DNA from 4 places in the Rhizobium sp. P1_B8 genome. Region 2 is predicted to be linked to each of the others. Evidence: riboswitches for the same ligand, from Rfam matches in the RefSeq annotation. Region 2 holds a riboswitch; each other region holds the start of a gene.

Region 1 (7,531 bases), on a different contig from region 2:
TGTGAGACGAACGAACGATCAATCTTGATGCGGTCGATATCGAAGCGTAGCAGATGGCTGAGACATGAAAAGCCGGTTCCGAAATCATCGAGCGAAATCTGAACACCTTGGCTGCGCAGCGACTTCAGCACCGTATAGACGTCCGAGTTATCCTCGATGAGCGAGGACTCGGTGAGCTCGAGCTCGAGCCGGGACGGCGGCAGGCCGCTCTCCTGGAGCACGGCGAATACTTCCTCGGCAAAATTTGGTCTTCTCAACTGGGCGGGAGACACGTTGACCGCAACAAATGTGTCTTCCGGCCATTTGCAGGCGGCTCTGCAGGCTTCGCGCAATACCCAGAAACCGAGAGCGTCGATGAGGCCGCCCTCCTCGGCGACAGGGATGAAGCTGGCAGGCGTCAATAGTCCGCGCTGACTGTGACGCCAACGCACGAGAGCCTCCGCGCCCGACGCCGAGTATCCGCCGCCCTCGGCGCGATGTACCGTTTGGTAGTAGACTTCGAGCGATCCGAAGTCCGGCTTGTTCGCAATCGGGTCGGATTGTGGACCGTCAGCGGATGAGGCCGTGCCTTTGGCCAGAACTTCCCGCAATTCGTTCTTGAGAATGTCGCGCGCATTCCTGCCGCCGTCCATGGACGGTGAATAGACGCGCCACTGGCCTCTGCCGCCCATCTTTGCCTCGTACAGCGCGACGTCGGCGTAGCGCATGATGTCATCGGCATTCCGCCCGGCGTCCGGCACCACGGTCACGCCGATCGAGCCGCCGACCCGTGCGACCGCCTCGCCCCTCAAAAGCGGGAAGGGCTTGCCAAGTTCGGCAACGATCGCGTCGCATATTCCCGGCAAAACCTGATCATGGTCTTTGATGTCCCGGAGAAGCAGGGCGAATTCGTCCCCTCCGAGCCGGGCAAGCGTGTCGCCCGGACGAAGCAGGGAGTGGATCCGCTCCGCAGCCATCCTGATGAGTTCATCGCCGGCGGCATGGCCGAACGTGTCGTTCACGGCCTTGAAGCGGTCGAGATCGAGAAGCGCGACTGCCGAGCGCTCGGCCGAATTCTTCGTCTCGGCCAGGCACTCGTCGAACCTCATCGCGAACAAAGCGCGGTTGGGAAGGCTCGTGAGCACGTCATGCAAGGCAAGCTGTCTTGCATGCAGCTCGCTTTTTCTCAACTCGCCGAGGCTGCTTCGCAGGCGCACCAGCAAAACCGAGAACAGGATCGCGATCACCAGGGCGGCAATCGAAAGCGCCGGCATCAATCGGCCGATCACTCTCGAGCCTGGAAGATCGGGCCGCCATACGATGAAGCCGATCGGTTCGCCATTTGCCGTGGCGTCGATCTGGAAGGCAACCTCGTTTTCGTCTGCATCGGCTGTGCGCGCGAAGCGCGCGCCGTTGAGGCCCTGTTGCCGGCTCAATTCGTCTAGCGCCGCACCATCGATAAACCGCACGACGATCAGGAATTGCCGCATCGTCTGCCGTTGCCCCTCTTCGGGATCGTTGATGGCGACCACGCCGACGATCGTCGGCCGACCTTCCAGCCGCATTAGATTGGCCAACGCAGTGTTGGAGCGTCCTGGGCTCGCAAAGCGGCTTTCCATCGAGGACGGCGTTCTTTCGTTGGAAACCGTGCCTGGTCTCACCCCAAGGCGGGCATCCTGAAGCAGAGGCAAAAAGAGAGGCTTCATCCAGCGATAACGCTTTTCCGTTTGGGCGTCCGCCAGCATCAGCAGTTGAGCCTTCTCGTCGACGACAAAGGCCTGATCGTAGCCGAAGGCGGACATTGCGGTCTGGCTGATCGCACTCCCGGCGGCCGCTGTCAGAACGGCATCGAGGCTGGAGGAACCTCCGCTTGACCGGGCAGCCGGATAAACACGTGTGAGGTAGCCGTTGCCGAACTGGCCGATGACATGGGCGACTTGATCGACCTGTTCCCGCAGGCGGGCATTCACAAGCTGGCGCTGTCGATCAAGGGCGGCAGCATCGCTTTCGGTCCCTGCCCAGAGCGCCGAAAGTACAACAAGTCCGATCGCTCCAAGCCCGCTGACGGCAATCAGAAACAGAATTCTTCCCGAAGCAATCCAGGATTGCTGAAACGTCTTGGAGCTGGAAGGAAGAACGATCTGCAAGCCTAGACCCCTGAACACCACGACACGGGCGCATTGGCCGACGCTAACAAAGAAGCGTTCACGTAGAATTAAAGGCTGCGGCGCACTATGGGGCGAGATCGACTATGCCCCGAGGAGCTCCCGACGATGTTGCGCATATCCATTCAGACTATACTGCGCGGAGCGCTGATTGCGGGCGGGATGGGTATTTTTTTGGCCGCGACCTCGCCGCTTGAGGTGGCTGCGCAAGATCGCATGCCAATGAGAATTGCCGTCGAAGGTGCATTTCCGCCCTTCAACTATCTCGATGCAAATAACAAACTTCAGGGCTTCGACATCGATATTGCCAATGCGCTGTGCGAGGTTGGCAAGTTCGAATGCCAATTTATCATCGAGAAGTGGGACGACATTATCCCCGATCTCGTTGCCGACAAATACGACGCGATCATCTCATCCATGTCGATGAGCCTTGAGCGGCGTCAAAAGGTTGCCTTCACTGAAAAATACTACAACAGCCCGTCTGTGTTCATCGCCCGGAAGGATTCGTCGATCAGCGATGTCAGCCCCGCCGCCCTCAACGATAAAATTCTTGGGGTGACATCGTCGACAGCGCAGGAATCCTATGCCAACCATCTTTATCCGGAAATGAAAAAGAAGGTGTTTCGGTCTTCGCCCGAATTGTACAAGGGTCTGGCGGACGGGAGCGTCGACATTATCCTCGAGGATAAACTCGCCATCTACGACTGGATTGCCAACACCAAGGCAGGAAGCTGCTGCGAGTTCAAAGGACCGGATCTGGTCGACATCACATACTTCGGTGAGGGTGCCGGCATCGCGCTGCGCCTCGATGACAAGGAGCGTCTTGCGCGCCTGAACGAAGCGTTGAAGAGCATCAAGGCGGACGGGACCTACGACATGATCAACGCAAAATATTTCCCGTTCAGCATCCAGTAGTTCGTCAACAAACTGTCGTCTGACGAATGCGGGATGGCCGGTTTCCGACCATCCCTATCAGGCGGAGTCCTCGGTACTATTCGCTACGCGGCTTTCGCGACATCTCCGTGCGGATCGAGGACATATTTCGTCGCCGCACCCTGGTCGAAGCTCTCATATCCACTGGCGGCATCGTCGAGCGGGATGACCTTGGCGTTGACGATATCGGCGATTGGCAGCCGGTCGTGCAGGATCGCCTGCATGAGCTGGCGATTGTACTTCAGCACCGGCGTCTGGCCCGTGTGAAAGGACTGCGCCTTGGCCCAGCCGAGGCCGAAGCGGAGCGAGAGATTGCCGTGTTTGGCGGCATTGTCGACGGCGCCCGGATCCTCGGTGACGTAGAGGCCGGGAATGCCGATCGAACCCGCGGCACGGGTAATCTCCATCATCTGATTGAGCACGATCGCCGGCTGTTCGCCGCCGGAGTGGCCGCGTGCCTCGAAGCCGACCGCGTCGATGGCGCTATCGACTTCATTGGTGCCGACGACCTGAGCGATCATGTCGCCGAGACGGTCGCTCTTCGACAGGTCGATCGGTTCGAAACCGACCTTCGCCGCATGGGCCAGGCGGTCCTTGTTGAAATCGCCGATCATCACGACGGCAGCGCCGAGAATGCGAGCCGAAGCGGCAGCCGCAAGCCCGACAGGACCGGCGCCGGCGACATAGACGGTCGAGCCGACCCCGACGCCAGCCCGCACCGCGCCATGGAAGCCGGTGGGCAGAATGTCGGAAAGCATGGTGAGATCGCGGATCTTCGCCATGGCTTTGTCCCGATCGGGAATTTTCAGCAGGTTGAAATCGGCGTAGGGAATGGTGACATAGCGCGCCTGTCCGCCGATCCAGCCACCCATGTCGACATAGCCATAGGCACCGCCGGCGCGCGACGGATTTACCGTCAGGCAGACGCCCGTATCCTGGGATTTGCAGCAGCGGCAGCGGCCGCAGGCGACATTAAACGGCACCGAGACGATATCGCCGATATCGAGCATTTCGACGTCGACGCCTTTTTCGATGATCTCGCCGGTGATTTCATGACCGAGGACCAGGCCCGGCATCGCCGTCGTGCGGCCGCGGACCATATGCTGGTCGGAGCCGCAGATGTTGGTCGATATCACCTTCAGAATGACGCCGTGTTCGATGCGGCGGCCATCGGGCGCTTCCAGCTTCGGATCGTCGATGTCGCGAACTTCGACCTTGCCCGGCCGGAGATAGACGACGCCTCTATTTTTGCTCATGAGTTCCTCCCACTTGTTTGAATGCCTCGATCTGCAACCGATGCAGTCGATGGCAACCTTCCCTCCGGCCTGCCTCCTCTGCAGCCCGGTCCACAACACGAGGATACCGCCGCATCGGGCGATATTCGATTTGCAAAAGGGACAGATTGGATGGAGAAGAGGAGTGAACGCCATGGTTTTCGCCTGTCGTTCCGCTCGTGATCATCTGCCGCAATCCGTCGATTTGCTATGCCAAGAGCTGGTTTCCGGCTCCAGAATCTCCTTTCGATCCATCTCGATATCTTTCCGGATGTCTATCCGGCGATTTCCTTGAGGATTTCAGTTCTTCTACCGCTGCGGGGCAGCGCCGGCGTCAGGCCAGCGTCCCAATGGTCCATTTCGCCAGTTTGCGAGATAGCGCCTTGAACACCACAAGCAAACCATGCCTGACGTAAAACAGCGATCAAGAAAACGACATGGGCGCAACTCAAAGACGACAGTCGGCAAAGTCGCAATAGCGCTGCGTAGCGGAAATAATTGATCCCGCGAATACGGCGGTTTTCCGGATCGTCCGGGAAGATTTGATCGCCGCCTAAAGGCTTTAGGCGCGATGCGGTCGCCGGCTGCGGCTGACGTCGATTGCGGTGTGCCAGAATACGGCGCCGAGGATGATCGCGCCGCCGAAAAAGGTGGCAACGGGCGGCTCTTCGGAAAACAGCAGCCAGACCCAGAAGGGCGTGAGCACGATTTCCATCGTGCCGATCAGCGCCGCTTCCGCCGGCGGCATTCGTTTCGCCCCGGCAAGGAAGAGCACCAGCGCCAGGGAGAAATTGGTCGCGCCGAAGGCGGCAAGGACGATCCAGTTGTGCAAGTCGAGCGAGCCGACCGAACCGAACGGCGCGAAGAGTGCGAGTGTCAGGAAAGCGCTGACCACGGTCGGCGGCAGGCTTGGCACGTCGGGACTGATGCGCGGAATGATGATGACGAGTGCGAAGGACGCGGTCATGCCGAGCGCCAGCAGGTCACCCCAACCGGTGCCGCCGCCGATCGACGAGGCGACAATGACCGCGACTCCGAGGAGCGAAATGCCGCCGGCAATCAGCGTCCGCCTGGAGACCCTCTCCCTGAGGATGACCCAGCCGAGCAACGCTGCGATAAAGGGCGCGGTCGCATAGATCATCGTCACATTGGCGACGGTGGTCATGTAAAGCGCCCCGATGAAGCATACCTGACTGAAGGTCTGGCATGCGATCATGGCAAGACCGGACGGATGGAAGACGGATCGCCATTGCTGCCGCGAGATGCCCCCTTCGAGGAAAAGGCAGGGGATCAGCAGAAACAGGCCGCCGAACAGCGATCGCCAGGCAATCGCCGTCCATACGTCGGTCGTCAGGAGCCGCGAGTAGACGCCGCTCGCGCTCCAGGCAAGTGTCGCGGCAATGATGAGAAGCACACCCTTCTCGTGCTCGCTGCCTGCGAGGCGTCTGGCCGGATTTTCAATGGTCACGCAGATATTCTCAAAGAAGGAAGTCGAACGCCGTTCATTTCTGCGCCAAGAATTGACATCAGACAAACGAATAGTAGAGATATCTATCATCGATTTTTTCTATGGCTAACCCATGCACGAACCGATCGAGAGCGACCTGCTCAGAACCTTCCTGGTCGTTGCCGAGACCTCCAATTTCTCCGCGGCTGCCCAGCGCATCGGGCGGACGCAGTCGGCGGTCAGCACTCAGATCAAGCGGCTTGAGCAGACGATCGGCGAAACCCTGTTCGAACGGGGCGCCCGCGGCGTGCTGCTGACGCGCCAGGGCATACAGCTCGTCCCCTATGCCCGCAGGATAATCGACCTCCTGAACGAGGCCGCCGCGACGATCCGCAGCAAACCGCTGGACGGACCGGTGCGCATCGGAATTCCGGAGGAATACAGCCAGACGGTGCTGCCGGCGGCCCTTGCGGCTTTCGCCGTACGCCACCCGGCCGTCGAGGTCACCGTGTCCTGCGACTACACGGTTCGCAACTTAGCCGCCCTCGAGCGGGATGAGCTCGATCTGGCCGTCGTTTTCGACTGGAGCGATGAGACGAAAGGCGAGGTCATCTGTATCGATCCCACAGTCTGGGTCACATCGATGGTCCACCGGCTGCACGACATCGATCCCCTGCCGATAGCGACCTATCGCAACTCCACCTGGTCACGCGATTTTGCGCTCCGGTCGCTGGAGCAGATCGGCCGCAACTATCGAATCGCTTTCATTGCCGATACCGGCTCGGGGCTGAAGAATGCCGTGACCGCAGGCCTTGCCGTCACCACGCTTTCCCGCAGCAGCATTCCGCCCGGCTGCCGGGAACTCACCGCCGAAGACGGTTTCCCGCCGGTCGATTCCTCCAAGGTCGTGCTCCGCCGGAGCACATACCGTTCCAGCGAGGCCGTTCGGGAACTTGCCGAAATGATACGGGACGCATTCCAGCCTATGCCCGCATCTCCGATGACGTGATGCGGCGCCGCAAGCGGCGCCGGGTCTCGGACGGGCTTTCGGAAAAACTCGCCCGGTAGCTTCTCGCAAAGGCTGAGGCCGAGTTGAAGCCGGTTGCCGCCGCGATGTCGGCGAAGGAGGCCGTCGTCTCGATCACCTTGCGGCGGGCCGCATTCAAGCGCAGGGCGAGATAATGCACATGCGGCGGCGCGCCGATACTCTGCTGGAAAAGATCCTGCAGATGTCGGGCGCTGATGCCCACCCTGCGGGCGAGCCGCGTGAGAATCAGAGGCTGCTCGATATGCTCCTCCATCAGCCGCACCGCTTGCGCGACACGGGAATCGTGCATGCGCAACCCAGCCGAGGCTGCGGAAAGTGACTCATCGGCATGGAAGGACGGCTGCTCATAGCGGAACAGCCGGCTGACCTCGAGCGCCAGCGAATAACCCTGCCGCTGCCTGATCACTTCCAGCATCAGGTCGACGGTTGGAAGCGAACCGGAGGTCGTCAGCCGCTTGCCGTCGATGACGAAACGATCCTTGACGGCCCGCACCTCAGGATAGGCCAGCGCAAAATCCTCGTAGTCCTCCCAGTGGACGGTCGCCGGCAGTCCGTCGAGCAGGCTTGCTTCCGCCAGCAGCCATGTGCCGGACTCGATGCCGGCAATCACCGTGCGATAGCGGGCAGCCTGGGAGAGCTGCATCTTGAGGGCCGGCGTCGCGCTGTGGCGCCAGTTGTAACTGGC
Region 2 (7,531 bases):
TTGCCGGTGTCCAGTTCCCAAGCGATTCATCCGCCGGCCTGGAACTGGGGCGACGCGTGGCAGAGCAAGTGATTGCGCGGGCAAAGGCCGACGGCTCCGATGCCGTCTGGACCGGCACCGTGCCGACCGGGCCGTGCATGTGGGTCGGAGACAAACCCGCCAATGCAACCATGCCAAACTGGAAGCCGATCCTGCTCGAGACAGCCGATGAATTCAGGCCACCGACTCCGCCCGACTGCAAGTCTGCGGCCGTGAAGGCCGAGACGGATGCAGTCCGCCAGTTTGAGCGAAAATTCCCCAACAGCTACAAGGCGTTCTACTGGCAAAGTCCATCCGGCCTGTTCACAGACTGGTATGACTATGCCAGCAAGTGGATGTTCGAGGACAAGACGGATTCGAACCCGCCGCGCGCCGCACGGGCTTACGCGATGCTCGCAACGGTCTACTACGACGCCTACATTGCAAGCAACGACGGGAAATACGCTTATTGGTACCTGCGGCCCAACATGCTTGACCCGAGCATCACTCCCCTGTTCGCAGTGCCGGCCCATCCCAGTTATCCGTCGAATCACTCCACGTTGTCGACTGCCCGATGCGAGGTGCTTGCCTATCTGTTCCCCGACCAGGCGGAGTTCATCCGAACGGTCGGCAAGGAAGCGGGCGATTCCCGCATCTGGGCCGGCATCCACTATGAAATGGACAACCGGGCCGGTGCCGCACTTGGCAAAGCAGTCGCCGGGAAATTCATCGAGCGGGCAAAAAAAGACGGGGCAGACTAGCGGAAGGGCCGCTAGCGCCTTTCTCCCGAAATGTCGCAATCCTAAGCGAAGGGTTCTCGGTGGAACGTTCCGTTCACTCAGCAGCCGACGTGCGAGGCAGCAACGTTTCTCAAACGATGCGGATGCGGCGCGTCACCTGGCCATTGCTTTCCCAGTATGTGTGCTTTTTGGCGATCAAGGGATCGTCCATCGCCGGTTGAATTTGCCCTGCGGTACTGATCGCGCGCGAGGTCACCGTGTGTTCTCCAGGCGAGGGATTTGGCCAATCCAGTGACCAAATCTTCCAGGCGTATTCGGCCTCCTCGCTGTGATCGATGACTGCCGGCATCCAGGGCCCTTGATCAATTTTCAGTTCGACCCGGTCGATCGGTGCACCCCAGGCTGCGCCGACGACCCGGTGACCCGAGTCGTTGCGCGTGACCTTGGCGGGCGCGGATTTCAGCAAGGCCCGGCCGACCGAGGTCTCGGCCCGCACAGTCTCGCCTTTGTGCTCTTCCTCCCGGATGGTGACATAGTCGCGGCCCATCAGCAGGCTCATGAAGCGGGTGTCGCGAACCTCGATGCCCTTCAGCCACTTGACGTTGGCAATCCCGTACCAGCCCAGAGTTATCAGCCGCAGCGGGAAACCGTTGGGGGCAGGCAGGGTCGCTCCGTTCATTTCGTAGCAGAGCAGATTGTCGGGGTTCATCGCGTCTGCGAGCGACATGCTGCGAGCGAAGTTCTGTTGCATCTTGATGTCGCGAATCGTGACCTCGCCTTTGTCGGTGCCGAAGAAGACGACCTCTAGGTGTTCAGTCCCCATCCATCATGGAAGACGAGTTCCTCGAGCGGCAGCCGCTGCCGCCAGCCTTTGACGGACAGTTCCGGCTCGTCATAGAGCCGGTCGACGAAACCGGCACAGAGCCAGGCGACCACCTCGATATGCTGGGGTATGCCGAGAATGCTCTTCAGCTCGCCTTCATGAAAGATGCTGACCCAGCCGATCCCGACCCCTTCCGCCCGCGCCGCAAGCCAGAGATTCTGGATGGCGCAAACTGTGGAATAGCTATCCATCCTGGGATTGTGCGTGCGCCCCAGCACGACGCTGCCGCTGCGGGTAGGATCGCAGGTCACGCATATGCCGAGCGGCGCCTCGACAATGCCTTCGAGCTTGAGCGAGCGGTAGGCCTGCCGTCGTTCACCTTCGAACATCAGCGCCGCCTCCTCGTTGGCCCTCGCAAAAGCATCCCGGACGCGCGCCCGCACGGTTGCGCTTTTCACCAGAATGAAATTCCACGGCTGCATAAAGCCGACGGAGGGTGCATGATGGGCAGCCGTCAGCAGCCGCTGCACAAGGTCATCCGGCAAGGGATCGGGCAGGAACTCGCTGCGAACGTCGCGCCGCGTCATGATCGCATGATAGACGGCCTCGCGTTCGGCCAAGGAAAAACCGGACGCCGCCGAAAGGGCATCCTCATCAAAGGGTCGCATCGTCAAATCCCCAACAACGCAACCGCCCCGCCGTCCGCGCGGATCGGTCTATCTAGCCAGGCCGGTCTTCTGACTCGGCGTCATCCGCCTGCCGCAGCCTTCCCGGCGAGAAGCCAGTGGCGTGATGAAGCGGCAAGCGTCGGCCTTACAGCGTTGGGCACGTTCCGGCTTTGCACCGGATTCCCGATTCTCCCGCCTGGACGGCGGGCACCTGACGGCGCATCTATTTCAGGAAAGCGCGGCGGCGGCAAGCCGGCCCTCATACCGCCGACACGTTGCATGCGACATCGACTTCATGGACAGAGGCGCATCGCTGCCTTAGAAACAAACCCATCCTGACCGACGCCCATGGCGCCGCACTTTTTCTCTTTGCACTTTGGTTGCCCGTGCCCCGCCTCACGCCCATGATCCTTGCGGTCGCCCTGTTCATGGAACAGATGGATTCGACCGTGATCGCCACCAGCCTACCGGCGATCGCAGCCGATATCGGCACCTCGCCGATCGCGCTGAAGCTCGCCGTTACCAGCTATCTCGTGGCGCTGGCGATCTTCATCCCGATCAGCGGCTGGATGTCCGATCGTTTCGGCGCGCGCAACATCTTCCGCATGGCGATCTTCGTTTTCATGATCGGCTCGATCGCCTGCGCCTTTTCCAATTCGATCACGGCCTTCGTGATCTCACGCCTGATCCAGGGCGCCGGCGGCTCGATGATGACGCCGGTCAGCCGCCTGCTGCTGGTCCGGGGAACGCCGCGTCACGAACTCGTCGATGCCATGGCCTGGCTCACCATTCCAGCGTTGATCGGTCCGATCATGGGTCCGCCGATCGGCGGCTTCCTCACAACCTACCTCACCTGGCACTGGATCTTCTGGATCAACGTCCCGATCGGCGTGCTCGGCATCATCCTCGTCACCCGTTTCCTGCCGGCGGTCGAGCCGCGCACTCTGCGGCCGATGGACTTCCCCGGCTTCTTCCTTTGCGGCCTAGGCTTCTCCGGCTTCGTCTTCGGCCTGTCGGTGATCAGCCTGCCGGCCGTGCCCGTTATCTACGGTTATGTCACGGTTGCGATCGGCATCCTTGCCGGCCTCCTCTACCTCCTGCATGCCCGCCGCGTGCCTTATCCGCTTCTCGATCCGAAGATGTTTCGTTACCCGATGTTTCGGGCGGCGATCCTCGGCGCCTCGAATTTCCGCATGGGACTTGGCGCCCTGCCTTTCCTGATGCCGCTGATGCTCCAGCTCGGCTTCGGCCTGACACCGCTGCAATCGGGCTCGGTCACCTTCGTCAGCGCGCTCGGCTCCATGGGTTCGAAATTCGCCGCCTCGCGCACCTTCAACGCCTTCGGCTTCCGCACAGTGATCTCCCTCACCACCTTGCTGGCGGCGATCTTCCTCGGCATCAACGGCCTTTTCACCGCCGAAACGCCACTGTTCCTGATCATGGCCTGCCTGCTGATCGGCGGCCTGTTCCGCTCCATGGCTTTCTCGGGCGTCAACGCCATGGCCTTCGGCGACGTCGATGATGCCGACAGCAGCCAGGCAACCGCAATCAATGCCGTTGCCCAGCGTATCTCCATGGCGATGGGTGTGGCGATCGCCGGCGGCATCCTCGAAATTTCCAGCAGCTTCCACGACGACAGGCTGCTGGTCTCGGATTTCCACATCGCCTTCTTCAGCGTCTCGGCGATTTCGGCGCTGGCCTGCATCACCTTCCTGCGCCTGCCCCAAGATGCCGGCGCTGAACTGACGGCGCGCGGCCGCAAGCGCCGGCACGCCGAACCCGAAGAGGCCGTGGCTGAAAATAGCTGATCTCCCTGACGCCACGGAAGCATTCCTGCACCCACCGGTTCGCAAGGCTCCGCGCCGGCGGCAGCAGGCGCGAATGGCACGCGTGTGCTCAGCATTCCTTTCTACTTTATGATTTATTCACACATCAAATACACACTGCATTTGCGCGTTTTGGGTTGCTATCTGGACATGGGCATGAGCGCTCGTGATGCGACCGTCAGCGTCGATGCCCGTATTGATACGCCAGTCGGGAACATGTCCGACTGAGCCGCAATTCTAGGCCGCCGCGGAATGTTCCAATTTTTGAAAACGATGCCTCTGACAGCCAAGCTGGCGGCGATTATCGTTGCCGTAAACCTCTGCGGCATTTCCGCTTTCGCCACCTATACCTGGATGTACGAAACCCGGGCGTTGATCGATGGCGCCAAGGCGAACTGGTCCAAGGATGCGGAGCAGTTTGCATCTCTGGCCGCCGGCGGCGTGAAATGGGGGAAGGCGAACGCCGTTCGCGAGGCTTATTCGCTCTACCGCGACGACCCCTCGCTCGATCTTGTACAGTTTGCCGCATTCAACGCGGAACCGGCCTCCGTCGATACGTGGACACGCGACGGCATCAACGGTTTGCCTGCACCCGCCGATCTGGCGAAGCGTCTCAGCGCGAAACCGGAAAAGACGACTGTCGATGATAGCGGAACCTCCGCCGGCGTGGTCACGATCATCGCGCCGCTTCCGCTGGATAAGGCAGGCAAGGCCACCGGCTACATCGTCACGAACTGGTCTGTCGAAAAAATCGCTTCCGAAGTCAGGCAGAAAGTTCTCATTTCGCTGCTCACGCAGTCCGCGATCACCGCCATGGCCGTCGTTGCCTTCCTTCTCGCCATGCGCAGCCTGGTCGGCCGGCCCATCAGGGTGATCAGCGAACGAATTAGTGCGTTGCAGAAAGGCGATCTGGTCTCTCCCGTCACCTACAGGGAAAATGGCGACGAGATCGGATTTCTGGCGCGTGCACTGGAAGTTTTCCGTCACGAGGCGATTGCGAAAGTCGAGAGAGAGCAGGCCGCTGCCGAGCAGAGTGCTTCGCTCGACGCCGAACGGGCGCGCAACGCATTGTTGACCGAAGAGGCCAGCAACACGCAACGGCTGGTCATGAACGCTCTCGCGAATGCATTGGAAGGGCTCGCCGCCGGCGACTTCTCGATACACCTGGCCGATGTCGGTCCCGAATTCGACAAATTGCGGCAGGATTTCAACAACATGGTCGATGCGGTCGCGGCCGCTCTGACAGAGATCAAGACCGCTTCCGTGGCGGTTGAAACCGGCTCGAGCGAGCTGGCGACCTCCGCAGATCAACTCGCCAGGCGGACCGAGCAACAGGCAGCAGCATTGGAACAGACCGCCGCCGCACTGGATGAGGTGACCACGACGGTCAGAACATCGTCGCAACGGGCTGAAAATGCCGGGCAGTTGGTCGAGGAGACAAAGCGGAGCGCCCATGTCTCGGCGACGGTGGTGCGTGATGCGATCGGGGCGATGGACCGGATTCAAACCTCGTCGAGCCAGATCGGCCGCATTATCGGCGTCATCGACGAAATCGCCTTCCAGACGAACCTGCTGGCGCTGAACGCCGGCGTCGAGGCGGCGCGTGCAGGCGAAGCCGGCAAGGGTTTTGCGGTTGTTGCGCAGGAAGTGCGTGAGCTCGCCCAGCGGTCTGCAAATGCAGCCAAGGAAATCAAGAACCTGATCAATGTGTCCGGCGACGAAGTTGCTGCGGGCGTCGGGCTGGTGAACCAGACCGGCGATGCCCTCCTGAAGATCGAGGAGCAGATCAACCGCATCAGCGACAGCATCGCTTCCATCGTCCAATCCTATCGCGAACAGGCGACGGGCCTGCAGGAAATCAACAGCGCGATCAACCAGATGGATCAGACGACACAGCAGAACGCGGCAATGGTCGAGGAAACCAACGCGGCCTGCCACGAACTGCTGTCGCAAGGACGCCTGCTGCAGGACTCGGCCGGCAGGTTCATCGTCGGCGCGTCTGCGGCAAGCCAGCCCAAAGCCGTTCAACCCACCCGCCAATCTCGTCCCGAGCCGAGAGCCTCCGTGCAGCGGCATGCAGGAAATGCCGCCGTTGCCGCTGCTCCCGGGGCCTGGGAGGAGTTCTGACGTCGTCTTCGCCCGATAAGCCTTAGTTCTCAACAACCTATAATCAGGAAGGAAACAGTTATGACGAAACTCGTGCCCGCATTTCTTTTGGCCTGCACCGCATTTGCCATGCCGATGGGCGTATCCCTGGCACAGGATGCCAAGCTTGCCCCGATCTCCGACTACGTGACGAGCGACGTAAAGCCCTGGCTGAACGACCCTGCCATCATCGAGGCCGTCAAGGCGCAGAATGCTGCCAACGCCAATCTCAGCGCTGCCGATATCGACGCCCTCGACAAGAAGTGGCGTGCCGAAGTCGATGGCTCCGACCACGCCATGATCGACGGCGTGCTCAACAATGCGCTGTCGAAATTCCTTCAGGGCAAGAAGGAAGCTTCTGGCGGCAAGATCACCGAGATCTTCGTCATGGACGCAAAGGGGCTGAATGTCGGTCAAAGCGACACCACATCCGATTACTGGCAGGGCGATGAGGGCAAGTTCCAGAAGTCCTTCGGAGCCGGCAAGGACGCCGTCTTCGTCGATGAGATCGAAAAGGATGAATCGACCCAGACGCTCCAGTCGCAGGCAAGCGTCACGATATCAGACGACGCGGGAACGCCGATCGGCGCCATCACCGTCGGCGTGAACGTCGACGCCCTGTGATCTCAGGAACTGCGTTTTCTAGAACAGTGCGAATGACCGTCGCCCGAGAGCATCTTTAGAGCGACAGGTTTAAACAAAGCTTAGAGCGCGTCGCATGCACGAGATCGAGCGCGACGCGCTTCTTGCCTCGCCGGGGTATCCCTCCGTAGAAGCCGTTGCCGTCCCCCGGAGCGCTAGATTTTCAGACAGAAAATTCTACGTGACATCACGCAGGCGTGGCGCTACATACGCCCCATGTCGATCACATCAATCAACGCCTTGGGATTTTATTGGTACCGCTGCTCTCAGCGGATGCGGGTCCATGCGTAACTGAATTCGACGCGACGACAACCCGAACAGCCGCTAGTCTACCTGGCGGCTTTTTTGTTCCGCACGGTATGACCAAACAGGAGCCATACCGTGTCTGATACCATTGATGATCTGCGTATCGTCGAGATCACCCCACTCACCAAACCTGCCGATATCATCGCGGAAATTCACCGCAATGCTACTGTCACGGACACCGTGACCAGCAACCGTGATGCGATCCATAAGATCCTCCAGGGCGAAGACGATCGCCTGATCGTCGTCATCGGCCCCTGCTCCATCCATGACCCCGTTGCGGCTCGGGAATATGCCGCACGGCTGGAGGAACAGCGACGCCGCTTCGCCGACGATCTCGAGATTGTCATGCGCGTCTATTTCGAA
Region 3 (7,531 bases), on a different contig from region 2:
ATAGGACGGCGACGGCGTCTGGACGATTGCGCCGCCGGACAAAGGGCTGAGTATCAGGAACGACCTTTGCCATCGAGCAATTCTGATACTGGAAGCGGCAGGTCTGGATGTGCACGACATAAATCGAGCAGATCTTCGCTTGCATCAGGGTAATCCTGAAGCGCTGCACGACGGTACCATTTGAAAGCCTCTGTCAGATTGATCTCGCAGCCCACGCCGTGCTCTTTCATTTGGGCTAGCCTGTATTGCGCACCGGCATGATCCTGGTTTGCGGCCTGGCCGTACCATCTTACGGCGTCTGTTGGATCGATATCGCAACCGTCGCCGTCCTCTCTCATCAAGCCCAATAAATACTGTGCGTCGGCATGGCCTTGACTGGCGGCTCTATCAAGCCACTCGACGCCTTCCGGCGCGCTCTGTGCAACGCCGTCCCCCATGAGATACAGGCCAGCCAGGAGGAATTGCGCATCGACATGACCTTGTTCGCCCGCTTTCCGAAGCCATCTCGCGCCTTCGGCTTTATCCCCGGTGACACCTTCACCTCGTGCGGTCATATGGCCTAATTCAAATTGTGCTTGTGCATCGCCTTGCTCGGCTGCTTGGCGAATTGCGTCTATCCTGGCTGCGGCGAGATCGGTGCTATCCGGATTGCTCATTGCTACATCAGACCTCGTTGAAATCGGTGGCGCCAAAGCTATGTCGGGGGCCCGCCTTCCGCAATCCGTCGTGACGCACGCCGACTGATGACCCGACGCCAGCGCCGCAGACGATAGCTTTTGCGCGAGGGTGCTGGCGAGTTTTGCTTCGAGGTCTCGCAATTTGCCGCGGTGGGCCGGCACGATCCTCCGCAATAATCATTGACGTTAGGCAGGTCTGCGACGTAACTGGGTTCGACGGTTCCCTGAAGATGACTCCAAGGGGATTAATAGGGAACACGGTGAGGACGACCCAGTAGGGACCGAGACCGTGGCTGCCCCCGCAACTGTAAGCGGATTGTCGATCATCTCAGGAGTGGCCAGCGACTGGCCATCTCTGAAGGGCCTATGGCCCTGCCACTGCGGATATCGCGGGAAGGCGGATGTAACGACGGATATCCGCAAGCCAGGAGACCTGCCGTCAATCACGATCCAATCAACCGGGCGGGGATGCCCGGACAAGGAACAGATATGATTGACCTGCTGAACCTTCGCCGAATTCCGGCATGCATCCGTCTCGATTGGGCCTCCTGCGGCTAGGGCACGCCTAAGCGTGCTTTCGGTCCGCGCACATGCGCGGAACGGCCGTGATTTTTTCCTTCATCGAGGTTTTCCATGCGCCAGATTCTCGCCGCCATGACATATGCCTTCGGGCTTGCCGGCCTTGCGGCACCAAGCCTTGCCGCGACGCACTACCCCCTGACCGTCAGTAATTGCGGCCAGCAGGTGACTTTTCAGAAGGCGCCCGCCAGGATCGTTTCGATCGGCCAGGGTATGACCGAAATTCTTTTCTCGCTCGGCCTTGCCGACAAGATCGCCGGGACGGCCGTCTGGGTCGGTCCAGTCCTGCCGCAATATGCCGAGGCCAACAGCAAGATAAAGCGGCTTGCCGACAACGATCCGAGCTTCGAATCCGTCGTCGGGCAGGAGCCCGACCTAGTGGCGGCCGAGTTCGAATGGCATGTCGGCGCGCAGGGCTCCGTCGGCAAGCGGGAACAGTTCAAGGATCTCGGGATCAATACCTATCTCGCGCCGGCCGATTGCATCGCCAAGGTCAACACAGATGGCGGCGACGGCGTGCGTGGGGAATTGTTCACGATGGACCTGATCTACCGGGAAATCGCCGAGCTCTCGGAGATTTTCGACGTGAAGGACCGCGGCGATGCGCTGATTTCGGCGCTGAAGAAGCGCGAGGCGGATGCTGTCGCGTCGATATCGGGCGCATCGGGCAAGAACCTGCCCGTCGTCTTCTGGTTCTCCAGCAAAGAGGTCAGCGGCGACGCCTTCATCGCCGGCAAGAACAGCGCGCCCGCCTATATCCTGAAGACGATCGGTGCGAAGAACGTCGTCACCACGGAAGAGGAATGGCCGCTGGTGGGTTGGGAAACCATCACCCAGGCGAACCCTGCCGTCATCGTGCTCGCGACCATGGACCGCCGCCGTTATGCGGCTGACGATCCTAAGGTCAAGGTCGATTTTCTTGAGAGCGACCCTGTGACCAAGGAGCTCGACGCGGTCAAAAACAAGCACTTCGTGATGATGGACGCGCAGTCGATGAACCCGACGATCCGCACGATCGATGGCATCGAGACATTGGCGAACGGCATCAAGTCCTTCGGCCTGGCGCAGTGAAGGCAATGTCGGTCAGGCAACAGGGATGGTGGGCGCTTGCCGCGCTCACCATTGCCGCACTTCTCCTGCTCGGGCTGATGATCAGCCTTGCCGTTTCCATCGGCGAGATCGCAATTCCCGTTGCGACCACGGCGGAGGCGGTCTCGAACCGGCTGTTCGGAACGAATTTCGAGATCAGCCGCATCCACCAGGGCATCGTCTGGGATTATCGTCTGAGCCGCGCGCTCGTCGCGGCCAGCGCCGGCGCATCGCTCTCGCTCTCCGGTGCGATCCTGCAGGCGCTGCTGCGCAATCCGCTGGCCGAACCCTATGTGCTCGGCATCTCCGCCGGCGCCTCGACGGGCGCCGTCTGCGTGATGATCCTCGGCTTCGGCTACGGTATTCTCGGCCTCTCGAGCGGCGCCTTCATCGGTGCGGTGATCGCCTTTCTGCTGGTCGGCTTCCTGGCAACGGGTGCGGGAGGAAGCGGCGAGCGCATCATCCTTTGCGGCGTCGCCGGTTCGCAGCTCTTCAATGCGCTGACCTCCTACATCGTGACGACATCGGCGAATGCCGAGCAGGCGCGCGGCATCCTGTTCTGGCTTTTGGGTTCGCTCAGTGGCGTGCGCTGGCCCGATGTCTATCTGTCGGTGCCGATCGCGCTTGCCGGCTTCATCATCTGCATGGCCCATGTGCGGGCGCTGGACGCCTTCGCTTTCGGCACGGATGCTGCCGCCTCGCTCGGCATTGCCGTACGCCGCGTCCAAATCGTGCTGTTCGGCATGACGGCGGCGATGACGGCAAGCGTCGTTAGCATGGTGGGTTCGATCGGCTTCGTTGGCCTCGTCATCCCTCACGCCGCCCGCTTCCTCGTCGGGCCGGGGCATGGGCGGCTGCTGCCGGCAACAGCGCTCGGCGGTGCGATTTACATGGTCGGCGCCGATATTGTTTCGCGCGTCATCATTCCGCAGCAAATCCTGCCGATCGGCGTCGTCACCGCGCTTTTCGGCGCGCCGGCCTTCGCCATCATCCTCTATCGCGTGCGAGGGAATGCATGAGTATCAGCGTCGACGAGGTAAGCTTTGCCGCCGGCGATACCGTCATCGTCAACGGCGTCAGCCTAACGGTGGAAAGGGGCAAGGTGTTCGGCCTGCTTGGGCCGAACGGTTCCGGCAAATCGAGCCTTCTCAGATTGATTTGCCGGCTGCGCAAGGTTCGCAGCGGCGTCATCCGGCTGGGTGATGACGATATATCCTCGCTGTCGCGCGCAGCGCTTGCGCGGCGCGTCGCCTTCGTCGAGCAGCAGACGACGACGGATACGCAATTGACGGTGCGCGACGTGGTGCGGCTCGGCCGCACGCCGCATCGCGGGCTGTTGTCGTCCTGGGGCGCCGGAGACGACGCAGCCGTCGACGAGGCCCTGTCGCGGACGGGCATGCGGGAGAGGGCGGGCCAGCTCTGGCAGACGCTGTCGGGCGGTGAGCGCCAGCGCGTCCATATTGCCAGATCGCTGGCGCAGGCGCCGAGCGAACTGATGCTCGACGAGCCGACCAACCATCTCGATATCCAGCATCAGCTCGACATTCTCTCGCTGATCTCGAAGCTCGGCATCACCTGCATCGTCGCGCTGCACGATCTCAATCTGGCGGCGATGTTCTGCGACAGGCTGGCGGTGCTTCAGAAAGGCGAGGTCGTCGCCTCGGGGGCGCCGGAGGAGGTGCTGACGGAGGATATGATCGGCCGGGTCTTCGGCGTTCGCGCCCATGTCCAGAAATCGGCCGTGCACGGCCGGCATCATATCCAATACGTCATGGATTGAGGAATGGCGGGGAATTTCGATCTCAAGAGGAGGTATGGCCTCGCTAGCCTTTTTCCCGGACTGGCGTATTATTTCCTGCGGTCGAATGGAGTTTCGAGATGCTCGAACGAAATCAGCTTCCCCTGCGCCCTGTCGCACCCGGCTTCGCTGTCGCCTGGGTCGTCGTCATTTCAGGTGCGAGCGTCGCTCTCAGCCTGCTTTTCGCCTGCATAACGCCCTTCGTGGCCTTGGCGGCGGTATCGGCTGTCATTCTTCCCCGGCGGATGGCGGTGACGGCGGTTCTGCTGGCCTGGCTTGCTAACCAGATGGTCGGATATCTCGTGCTCGGTTATCCCCAGACCTGGGACAGTTATGCCTGGGGTCTGGCGATCGGTATCGCGGCATTTGCGTGCCTGGCTACGGCGCTCGGGGTACTTCGTCTGTCGACAGATCTTACCGTTACGATGGCCGGCGCCTTCCTGGCCGGGTTCGTTGCCTATGAAGGCGCGCTGTTTGCTGCAACGGCGGTGCTTCCGTCAGGTGAGGGCGCGTTTTCGGCAGCGGTGGTGGCGAATGTTCTGCTAATCAATTCTCTCGCGGCGATCGGGCTCATCTGCCTGCATGCCGGCGCGGCGGCCAGCCGGGCGCTTGTCGCAAGACAGCCGAGAACGGTGTTGTCTTAGGCTTCAGGCGCCGAAAACCGCATTGTCTCCCGCAGCAGCTCGATGGCCTCTGAGACCGATGGCCCTTTGACCGGTGGCGGCTCTGCGCGTTCGCAGAACTCGCGCCAGACAAACAGCGTCAGTTCCGCGCCATCCGTTGCGGTTTCCCCTGGTCCCTCCGCGAAATTCTCGAGCAGACGATAGCGAGCGTCCTTCCAGAACAACTCCTCCACCCAGTCATATATCGGGATCACATGAAAATGGATCGGGTAACCAGGCGTGTGCCCGTATCGGCCGATATAGACGCGCTGAGCATTCAATTGCTGTTTCAAGGCACTTTGAGCTCTTGCGAGCAATGGGCCGAATTCAGCCAAAGCATCTTCGGACAAATCCGACAGATCGTTGGTGTCGGTCTTGGAGCTGATCATGAGGTAACCGGGAAGGGCAGAATTGATGCGGTGGTTCACAAACCATCCTGTGTCTCGGCGACGTGAAAGTGCTGGGGAATCTCCACGGACTTACTCCTGATGCACCCTTCAGGGGCTTCGATGAATCCCGCTAGAGGCCGGTATCGCGGTGACGTCAGAAAGTACGCTGTAACACATTGGATTGCTGCATCATTTTATTCTTAAATCGACTCCGATTTAAGGTATGGGTTGAGATAGCAGCCAGCAACGGTTATTTGGTGCCGACCTGCAAGCGGACTCTCCGCGAACGACAAGGCGCATAGCTCCCATGATCCCCGATTTCCTCGTCACCCATTCCGGTGGCTTTCATGCCGACGAATTGCTGTCGAGCGTCATCCTGACCCGGCTTTTCCCGCAGGCGCGTATCGTCCGCAGCCGGGCGCCGGAGTGGATCACGCCGGGCGAAGACCGGATCATCTATGATGTCGGCGGAGCCTATGATCCCGCTGCCGGGATGTTTGATCACCACCAGCGCGGCGCGCCGCTGCGCGACGATGGCCAGCCCTACAGCTCGTTCGGCCTGATCTGGAAGCATTACGGCCGTGATTATCTCACAGCCTTCGGCCTTCCCGAAGCACATGTGGAAGCGATGCACGGCTCTTTCGACGCCAGCTTCGTGCTGCCGGTCGATCTGACTGATAATGGCGCGCTCAGCCCCTCGGGGCCGTTGGCCGGGTTGATGCTGCCGGCGCTGCTGGAGACCCTGAAACCGGTTTTCGACGAAGCGGACCCTGAGGCCGATAACCGCGCCTTTCACGCGGCCCTTGCCATTGCCCGCAGTTTCGTTGAGGCCAGGATCGCCCAGAGTGCCGCAAAATTGCGGGCCGAGGCGATTGTGCATCGGGCAATCGAAGCTGCGGGGCAGGGGCGTGTTTTGGAATTGCCGAGGGGCATGCCTTTCCGTCCCGCCATCGTCAAGGCGAGCGCCGATCACCTGCTGTTCGTCGTTCATCCGCGCGAAAAGGACTGGTGCGTGACCGGCATCCGGCGCGCCGAGGAGGGGTTCGAGCTCAGGGCCGATCTGCCGGCGGCCTGGGCCGGGCTCACCAATGGCGCACTGGAGGCGGTTTGCGGCATAGAGGGCGCAAGCTTCTGCCACAACGGCCGCTTCATCGCCGCCGCCAGGACCCGCGAGGCGGTGCTTGCCATGGCCGATTTGGCGGTAAAGGAGGCGCTTTCAATCGGGGCGTAGTTAAATGGCGGCGGTTGAGGTTGCGCGAGGCCAGTATCATATCCAGTCCCGGCGGCAGGTCGCTGATCCTGTTGCCGCCCTCCGGACGTTCGCCCAGCCTTTCTGTGACGAAGGCGGTTTGCCCGTCTTCGCTATCCGGCCTGCAATGTCGCCATCTTGGCGCCGAAGCCGATGAAGACCACGCCTGTCGCGGCTTTCAGCCAGCGCTGGAAGCGCTGGTTGCGCGCAGCTCTGGCGAGCCTCGCAAAGAGCAGGACCATCGAGCCGAACCAGATGACGTTAAGGCTGGCATGGACGGTGACCAGAAGGAAAGCCTCGCCGATCGCGGCCCGGCCATTGGCATCGTGATAGATGAACTGCGGGAAGACCGCGAGGTAGAACATCGACACTTTCGGATTCAGGGCGTTGGTGAGGAACCCCTCGAGGAAGGCGCGGGGGAGGTGCCTTACCTTACGGGAAGTGGCCACTGACGTTACGGAAGCATAACCCCGCCAAGCACCGACCAGCGCCTTGATACCGATCCAGCAGAGATAGGCGGCGCCAATCAATTTGACGACGAGGAAGGCCTGCGCCGACTGCGCCAGCAGCAGGGAGATGCCACAGATCGACAGGGTGCCGTGCACATAGAAGGCGGCGACGAAGCCGGCAATATTGGCGAAACCGGCGCCACGCCCCGAGGCCGGCACCGTCTTGGCGATGAGGATGCCGTTGGGCCCGGGGGAGATGATCAGCAGCGCGGTGACGAAAGCAAAAGACAGAATTTCAGCAATCGACATTGCGCGCCTTTCCTGGGCTGGTTTCGAGGGCGGCCTTGAAGCCGACGGTCAAGTATGTCGTCGCCGATACCCGCGTCAATATCCAATCCTCGAGGGTGACGAACCCTCCCGGGAGGACTGGACCAGGCCTGGCCCGCGTCCCAATTGTGGAAGCGATTGACTTGCTATCGTGAAGGACTAAGCTTTACGCCATACAACCACCACTCACACGCGAGAGATAACGGAGGGTGTGAGTGGCTGGCAACCTTGAGGAGGATGAGGTTTGCCATGGATTACCGTGTTGTTCTGCTGATCGGCGCATTCGTGATTGCTCTTTTCCCTGGTAACGCC
Region 4 (7,531 bases), on a different contig from region 2:
CGGCCGGTCGCCAGGCAGGCGGTGAGGAGATAGCCACCAGTCGGCGCCTCCCAGTCGAGCATTTCGCCGGCGACGAAGGTGCCCGGCAGTGCCTTCAACATGTAGCTCTCGTCGACGCCGCTCCAGCGGATGCCGCCGGCTGAGGAGATCGCTTCGGCGATCGGGCGGGTTTCGATCACCGGCACCGGCAGGGCCTTGATCATGCGTGCGAGACGCTCCGGATCGGTTCGGTCGCGCTCGGGAGCGAGTTCGCGGAGCAGCGCCGTCTTGACGCCGTCGAGGCCGGCGCCCTTGCGCAGGCGGTTTGAAAAGCTCGATTTGGCGTCCTGCCGCGCAAGGTCGCGGCTCAGCCTCTCGATGGCGCGGCCCGGTGCGAGGTCGAGCGTCAGGACGGCGCTGCCATGGTTCGGCAGCCGGTCGCGCAACGCGGCCGTATGGGTATAGACGAGGCTGCCTTCGATGCCGCTGCCGGTGATGACGAATTCGCCGGGAAAAGTGCCGGCCTCGGACGTGGCGGTGACTGATTTTACCGGCTCGCCGGCGAAACGCTCGCTGAAGTTCCTGCTCCAGCCGACGACGAAGCCGCAATTGGCGGGTTGAAAAGTGTCAATTTCCACACCCCTGCCGGCCAGCCAAGGTACCCAGGTAGCATCCGAGCCGAGGCGCGGCCAGCTTGCGCCGCCGAGCGCCAGCAGGGCTGCGTCGCAATGGACGATGCCGCGCCCTTCGGGCGTTTCGAAAACATAGCCGTCTTCGGCAAAACCGGTCCAGCGGTGGCGGGTGCGCAGCGTGGCGCCCTGTGCCTCCAGCCGCCTGAGCCAGGCGCGCAGCAAAGGCGAGGCCTTCATCACCTTCGGAAAAACCCGGCCGGACGAGCCGATGAAGGTTTCCGTCCCGAGCTCGCTTGCCCAATTCCTGATATCATCAGGGGTAAAGGCATCAAGAGCGGGGCGCAGACGGGCGGAGGCCGCTCCGAAGCGCGTGGTGAAACGGGCATAATCCTCGGAATGGGTGATGTTGAGACCGGACTTGCCGGCCAGCAGAAACTTGCGGGCAAAGGTCGGCATGGCGTCATAGACGGTCACCGCATGACCGGAACGGGAAAGCAGTTCGGCAGCCGCTAGACCCGCCGGGCCGCCGCCGATGATTGCAATCCGCTTCTGGTTCATTGATGTCTTCGCCCGATTCTGTCTCGTTCACTTTTGGCGCGGGCGCGGATCGCCTGCAAGGGCGGAGATCAGTGGTGGGGATGCGTGCACTGGCCGTGGTCGGCGAGAACCTCGATGACGCGGCATTGGTCGACGCGGCCGTGGCCGCAGCCTTCCACCATGGTTTCCAGCTCGGCCTTCAGCGCCCTCAGGCTGCGGATGCGCTGCTCGACCTCGATGAGGCGGGCCTTGGCGATGGCGTCGGCCGAGGCACAGGATTGGTGCGGATCATCCTGCAGGGTGAGCAGCGTGCGGATCGCCTCGATCTCGAAGCCGAGTTCGCGGGCATGGCGGATGAAGGCGAGGCGGCTGATATCGGCGGGTTCGAAGGAGCGCTGGTTGCCCTCGCTGCGGCTCGGCGCCGCGAGCAGCCCGATGCTCTCGTAATAACGCACCGTCGGCACCTTGACGCCACTCTGGCGAGCAGCTTCGCCGATCGTGATCCTTTTCATAATTTTCCTCTTGCACCTCTAGTCGCTAGAGGATGTAGGAGGGATGCTTCTATTTGACAAGGAAGCGGTTCATGGCTGAGAGCGAAACACGATATCGGGTTGGCGGCATGGATTGCGCCGCCTGCGCAACCAAGATCGATACGGCGGTCAGACGCGTGGCGGGTGTCGCCGATGTTTCCGTCTCGGTGATGGCGGGCACGATGACCGTCCGGCATGATGGCAGCAGCGATCTCAAGACGATCGAGAAGAAGGTGACCGGGCTCGGCTATTCCGTCGCGCCGCTTGCCGGAAACGCTGCGCCTGCGCATGAACACGGCTCGCAGCACCGTCATGACCATGGACATGATCACGGTGATCACGGTGATCACGCGGGCCATGACCACGACCATGAAGGGCACGATCATGCAAGTCATCGCCACGACCATTCTCACGAACATGGCGAGAAGGAAATCGAGGGGCTGCACGGGCACGACCATGCGCCGATGGCCGGTCCCTGGTGGCAGAGTAGGAAGGGCCGGCTGACCATCCTTTCGGGTGCGGCACTCGTTGCCGCCTATGCCGTCGGCCATCTCGTGCCGGCGATTGCGTCCTATGCCTTCATCGTCGCCATGCTGATCGGGCTGGTGCCGATCGCTCGGCGCGCTGTCATGGCTGCCCTCTCAGGAACACCGTTTTCGATCGAGATGCTGATGACGATCGCCGCTGTCGGCGCCGTCATCATCAATGCCGGCGAAGAGGCGGCAACTGTCGTGTTCCTGTTCCTCGTTGGCGAGCTGCTGGAAGGGGTGGCAGCGGGCAAGGCGCGCGAAAGCATCCAGTCGCTGACGGCACTGGTGCCGAAGAGTGCGCTACTCGAAGACAATGGGCAGACACGGGAGGTGCCTGCGGAAAGCCTTTCGGTCGGCGCCATCATCATGGTTCGTCCTGGCGACCGGATCTCGGCGGACGGCATCATCATCTCAGGCGAGAGCGCGATCGACGAGGCGCCGGTGACGGGCGAGAGCACGCCGGTGCGCAAGGGCGTCGATGCCGTCGTTTTTGCCGGCACGGTGAATGGCGATGCGGTGCTCAGGGTTCGCGTCACGGCGGCTGCCGCCGACAATACCATCGCCCGCGTCGTCAAGCTGGTGGAGGAAGCTCAGGAATCGAAGGCGCCGACCGAACGCTTCATCGATCGGTTCTCGCGCTATTACACGCCCGGCGTCGTCGTGGTCGCAGCGCTTGTCGCGGTCGTTCCACCGTTGCTGTTCGCTGGGCCGTGGGGCGAATGGGTCTATAAGGGCCTTGCGATCCTTTTGATCGGCTGCCCCTGCGCGCTCGTCATCTCGACGCCGGCGGCGATCGCCGCCTCGCTTTCATCCGGTGCGCGGCGCGGGCTGCTGATGAAGGGCGGCGCGGTGTTGGAAACGCTCGGCAAGGTGACGATGGTCGCCTTCGACAAGACAGGCACGCTGACAGAAGGCAAGCCTCAGGTGACCGACATCATTTCCTTTGGCCTGAGCGAGGCGCAGGTGTTGTCGCGCGCGGCGGTGCTGGAGCAGGGTTCCAGCCATCCGCTGGCGCTGGCGATCCTCAACCGCGCCAAGGCGGATGGCGTTCCCGTGCCGCCGGCCTTCGAGCTGGAAGCGCTGCCGGGCAAGGGTGTCAGCGGCAAAGTCGGCGGTGAGGCGCTGGATCTGCTGTCGCCGCCTGCCGCCCGCGAGCGCGGGACGCTCAGCGCGGAACAGGATGCACGCATCACGGCGCTGAACGACGAGGGCAAGAGCGTGTCGGTGCTGCTCGTCAACGGTGTTGCGGCCGGCCTGATCGCCATGCGTGACGAGCCGCGTGAGGATGCCGAGGCCGGGCTCGCTGCCCTCAAATCAGCAGGCGTCAAGGCGATGATGTTGACGGGCGACAACAAGCGGACGGCAGCAGCCGTTGCCGGTATGCTCGGCATCGACTGGCGCGGCGAGATGATGCCGGAGGATAAGCAGCGGGTCGTTGGCGAATTGAAGCGCCAGGGCTTCATCGTCGCCAAGGTCGGCGACGGTATCAACGATGCTCCGGCGCTGGCCGCTGCCGATATCGGCATCGCCATGGGTGGCGGCACCGATGTGGCGCTGGAGACGGCGGATGCTGCCGTGCTGCACGGACGCGTTGGCGACGTGGCGCGGATGATCGAACTTTCCAAACGCACGATGCGCAACATCCTGCAGAATATCACCATCGCACTCGGGCTGAAGGCGGTGTTTCTGGTGACGACGATCATAGGGATCACCGGGCTCTGGCCAGCGATTCTCGCCGATACCGGCGCCACAGTGCTGGTGACGATCAATGCGCTACGATTGCTTCGAATAAAGATATAAACATTCCTGACTTCATCCCTCCGGCATTCGTCACCGATGGGATGTCCCATCGACGATTCGGGCCCGATCTCGAATCGAAAATCGCGGGACCGGCCATAGGTAGGCTCTCCTCGTCGGGACTTTCTCCACAGCCTGATTTCTTTAAGCTTTGGTTAGCCATGATTTTCACAGGAACGTAGCGATTTCAAACCTGTCGTAACGCAATGCACAAACCATCCGTTGACGCGAATTTGGATTGGCGTACTATATCTAGTGTTCGAGGTTCCGTCGATTCGTGAGGATCGGCGGCTAAGACGGGAATTCGGTGCGCTTCGCCATCATGGCGCGGCAATGCCGGGGCTGCCCCCGCAACTGTAAGCGGCGAGCAACTGTCCGATTTCAGGTCACTGGAGCATGATGCTCCGGGAAGGCTGGGCAGGCGCTTTGACCCGTGAGCCAGGAGACCTGCCTCGAACGAAACGTCCACGGGCGGGGTGTCCGGAAGGTCGCGTTGCATGGCTGCGGGGAATCTCCGCATCGCGTTTCGCAGGCCCGAACCTCCGCATGAGCCACTTCGGGGTGAAGTCATGTCAGTATTTCAGTTCAGGCCGCCACCCGCTAGAGGTAGAGGGCGGAGTACGCCCAGCGGCTGAACAGCCGCACAGCTCAAAATCATCAGAAAATTTTTCGACGGATATCGACAGATTTCCGATCGATGTCCTGCGCCCAATCGCATCGTCACGAGGAATATCATGACCATTACCGTCTACAGCAAGCCTGCCTGCGTCCAATGCACTGCCACCTACCGCGCCCTCGACCGTCTGGGCGTCGATTATGACATCGTCGATATCTCGCAGGATGCCGAAGCGCTCGATCGCGTCCGTAGCCTCGGCTACATGCAGGCACCTGTCGTCATCGCCGGCGAGCAGCATTGGGCGGGCTTCCGTCCCGACATGATCAGCGCGCTCTCCTGACCTGAGGACAAGCGATGGGCTTGATTGTCTATTATTCCAGCCGATCCGAGAACACCCATCGGTTCGTCGCCAAACTCGGTCTGCGCGCGGCGCGCATTCCGCCAGGTGGCGCAGACGCGTTCCATATCCGCGAACCCTTCGTGCTGATCGTGCCGACCTATAGCGGCGACGGCGGCAAGGGTGCCGTTCCCAAGCAGGTGATCCGTTTCCTCAACGATGCGGAAAACCGAGGACACATCCGCGGCGTGATCGCCGCGGGCAACAGCAATTTCGGCGAGACATACGGGCTCGCCGGCGACGTGGTCTCGCAGAAATGCCAAGTGCCGTACCTTTACCGGTTCGAGCTCATGGGTACCGAAGACGACGTCGCCAAGGTCAAACACGGAATGGAACGATTTTGGACACGGGAACAAACCTGAAGCGGGATGCGGGCGCAAAACCGCATCAAACTTTTGCTCAGCCCGCCGGGGAAAGGCCGCCGAAGGCAGCCGAAACGCTCGACTATCACGCGCTGAACGCGATGCTGAACCTCTATGACGATGGGGGGCGGATTCAGCTCGACAAGGATCGTTTGGCGGCCAAGCAATATTTCCTCCAGCATGTGAACCAGAACACGGTGTTCTTCCACAATCTGAGGGAAAAGCTCGATTACCTCGTGACCGAGGGATATTACGAGCAGGAGGTTCTCGACCAGTATTCCTTCAATTTCGTGCGGGATCTGTTCGACCAGGCCTATGCCAAGAAATTCCGTTTCCCGACCTTCCTCGGCGCCTTCAAATATTACACCAGCTATACGCTGAAGACCTTCGACGGCAAGCGCTATCTCGAGCGCTATGAGGACCGCATCTGCATGGTGGCTCTGGCCTTGGCGCGTGGCGACGAGGCCCTTGCCCGCGACATGGTCGACGAGATCATTTCCGGCCGTTTCCAGCCGGCGACGCCGACCTTCCTCAATGCCGGCAAGAAGCAGCGCGGCGAACTGGTTTCCTGCTTTCTGCTGCGCGTCGAGGACAATATGGAATCGATCGGCCGGTCGATCAATTCGGCGCTGCAATTGTCGAAGCGCGGCGGCGGTGTGGCGCTGTCGCTGACGAATATCCGCGAGGCGGGCGCGCCGATCAAGCATATCGAGAACCAGTCCTCGGGCATCATCCCGGTGATGAAGCTGCTCGAAGACAGTTTCTCCTATGCCAACCAGCTCGGGGCGCGGCAGGGCGCGGGTGCGGTCTATCTCAATGCCCATCATCCCGATATCATGCGCTTCCTTGACACCAAGCGCGAAAATGCCGACGAAAAAATCCGCATCAAGACGCTGTCACTCGGCGTCGTCGTGCCCGATATCACCTTCGAACTCGCCAAGAACAATGAGGATATGTATCTGTTCTCGCCCTATGACGTGGAACGCGTCTATGGCGTGCCTTTCACCGAGATTTCGGTGACGGAAAAATATCGCGAGATGGTGGCGGATGCCCGCATTTCGAAGAAGAAGATCAAGGCGCGCGAATTCTTCCAGGTGCTTGCCGAAATCCAGTTCGAGAGCGGCTACCCCTACATCATGTTCGAGGACACGGTGAACCGGGCGAACCCGATCGCCGGACGTATTTCGATGAGCAATCTATGCTCGGAAATCCTGCAGGTCAGCGAGGCGAGCGAATATCATGACGACCTTTCCTACAAACATCTCGGCAAGGATATTTCCTGCAATCTCGGCTCGCTGAATATCGCGGCGGCAATGGATTCGGCAGATTTCGGCAAGACGATCGAGACCTCGATCCGGGCGCTGACAGCCGTTTCCGACATGAGTCACATTTCCTCGGTTCCCTCGATCGAGAAGGGCAATGACGAGAGCCATGCGATCGGCCTCGGCCAGATGAACATGCACGGTTATCTCGCCCGCGAGCGTATCTTCTACGGCTCCGAGGAAGGCGTCGATTTCACCAATATCTATTTCTATACGGTGACCTATCACGCAATCCGCGCCTCGAACCTTTTGGCGGTCGAACGCGGTACGAGCTTCAAGGGCTTCGAGAATTCGAAATATGCCTCCGGCGACTATTTCGACAAATATACAGAGCAGCTCTGGGAGCCGGCGACGGAGACGGTCAGGGCGCTGTTCGAGACGTCAGGCATTCACATTCCGACGCAGGAAGATTGGGCCACGTTGAAGAAGGCGGTGATGGCCTCCGGCCTCTATAACCAGAACCTGCAGGCGGTTCCGCCGACGGGGTCGATCTCCTATATCAACCACTCGACCTCCTCGATCCATCCGATCGTCTCGAAGATCGAAATCCGCAAGGAAGGTAAGATCGGCCGCGTCTATTATCCGGCGCCGTTCATGACCAACGACAATCTCGACTATTATCAGGATGCCTACGAGATCGGGCCGGAGAAGATCATCGACACCTATGCGGCGGCGACCCAGCATGTCGACCAAGGCCTGTCGCTGACCTTGTTCTTCCGCGACACGGCAACGACGCGCGACATCAACAAGGCGCAGATCCATGCCTGGAAGAAGGGCATCAAGACGATCTACTACATACGCCTTCGCCAGATGGCGCTGTCCGGCACCG

Evidence for each region. A riboswitch is a leader RNA that binds a small molecule or an ion and turns the genes downstream of it on or off. The one in region 2 is predicted to bind cobalamin.
Region 1: linked by a shared signal. The riboswitch ahead of fdhA (formaldehyde dehydrogenase, glutathione-independent) and the one ahead of bluB (5,6-dimethylbenzimidazole synthase) in region 2 are both predicted to bind cobalamin.
Region 3: linked by a shared signal. The riboswitch ahead of AC1D2N_RS26560 (ABC transporter substrate-binding protein) and the one ahead of bluB (5,6-dimethylbenzimidazole synthase) in region 2 are both predicted to bind cobalamin.
Region 4: linked by a shared signal. The riboswitch ahead of nrdH (glutaredoxin-like protein NrdH) and the one ahead of bluB (5,6-dimethylbenzimidazole synthase) in region 2 are both predicted to bind cobalamin.

The regions. Positions count from the first base shown of each region.
Region 1 is NZ_JBFTZZ010000019.1:91,637-99,167, forward strand. Features, by position in the region: gene AC1D2N_RS22705 (putative bifunctional diguanylate cyclase/phosphodiesterase) at 1-2,147, opposite strand, end outside; gene AC1D2N_RS22710 (transporter substrate-binding domain-containing protein) at 2,253-3,059, shown strand; gene fdhA (formaldehyde dehydrogenase, glutathione-independent) at 3,143-4,333, opposite strand; cobalamin riboswitch at 4,553-4,752, opposite strand; gene AC1D2N_RS22720 (DMT family transporter) at 4,914-5,819, opposite strand; gene AC1D2N_RS22725 (LysR substrate-binding domain-containing protein) at 5,932-6,807, shown strand; gene AC1D2N_RS22730 (GlxA family transcriptional regulator) at 6,782-7,531, opposite strand, start outside.
Region 2 is NZ_JBFTZZ010000013.1:102,954-110,484, forward strand. Features, by position in the region: gene AC1D2N_RS17045 (phosphatase PAP2 family protein) at 1-779, shown strand, start outside; partial or broken gene AC1D2N_RS17050 (molybdopterin-dependent oxidoreductase) at 889-1,566, opposite strand; gene bluB (5,6-dimethylbenzimidazole synthase) at 1,563-2,249, opposite strand; cobalamin riboswitch at 2,292-2,479, opposite strand; gene AC1D2N_RS17060 (MFS transporter) at 2,654-4,057, shown strand; gene AC1D2N_RS17065 (methyl-accepting chemotaxis protein) at 4,328-6,202, shown strand; gene AC1D2N_RS17070 (hypothetical protein) at 6,263-6,844, shown strand; gene AC1D2N_RS17075 (3-deoxy-7-phosphoheptulonate synthase) at 7,244-7,531, shown strand, end outside.
Region 3 is NZ_JBFTZZ010000026.1:35,666-43,196, reverse strand. Features, by position in the region: gene AC1D2N_RS26565 (tetratricopeptide repeat protein) at 54-656, opposite strand; cobalamin riboswitch at 878-1,132, shown strand; gene AC1D2N_RS26560 (ABC transporter substrate-binding protein) at 1,311-2,327, shown strand; gene AC1D2N_RS26555 (FecCD family ABC transporter permease) at 2,333-3,364, shown strand; gene AC1D2N_RS26550 (ABC transporter ATP-binding protein) at 3,361-4,125, shown strand; gene AC1D2N_RS26545 (hypothetical protein) at 4,224-4,787, shown strand; partial or broken gene AC1D2N_RS26540 (HIT family protein) at 4,784-5,280, opposite strand; gene AC1D2N_RS26535 (MYG1 family protein) at 5,502-6,425, shown strand; gene AC1D2N_RS26530 (LysE family translocator) at 6,557-7,201, opposite strand; gene AC1D2N_RS26525 (c-type cytochrome) at 7,469-7,531, shown strand, end outside.
Region 4 is NZ_JBFTZZ010000035.1:10,031-17,561, reverse strand. Features, by position in the region: gene AC1D2N_RS30410 (TIGR03862 family flavoprotein) at 1-1,169, opposite strand, end outside; gene AC1D2N_RS30405 (MerR family transcriptional regulator) at 1,238-1,660, opposite strand; gene AC1D2N_RS30400 (heavy metal translocating P-type ATPase) at 1,732-4,008, shown strand; cobalamin riboswitch at 4,251-4,474, shown strand; gene nrdH (glutaredoxin-like protein NrdH) at 4,740-4,961, shown strand; gene nrdI (class Ib ribonucleoside-diphosphate reductase assembly flavoprotein NrdI) at 4,976-5,380, shown strand; gene nrdE (class 1b ribonucleoside-diphosphate reductase subunit alpha) at 5,359-7,531, shown strand, end outside.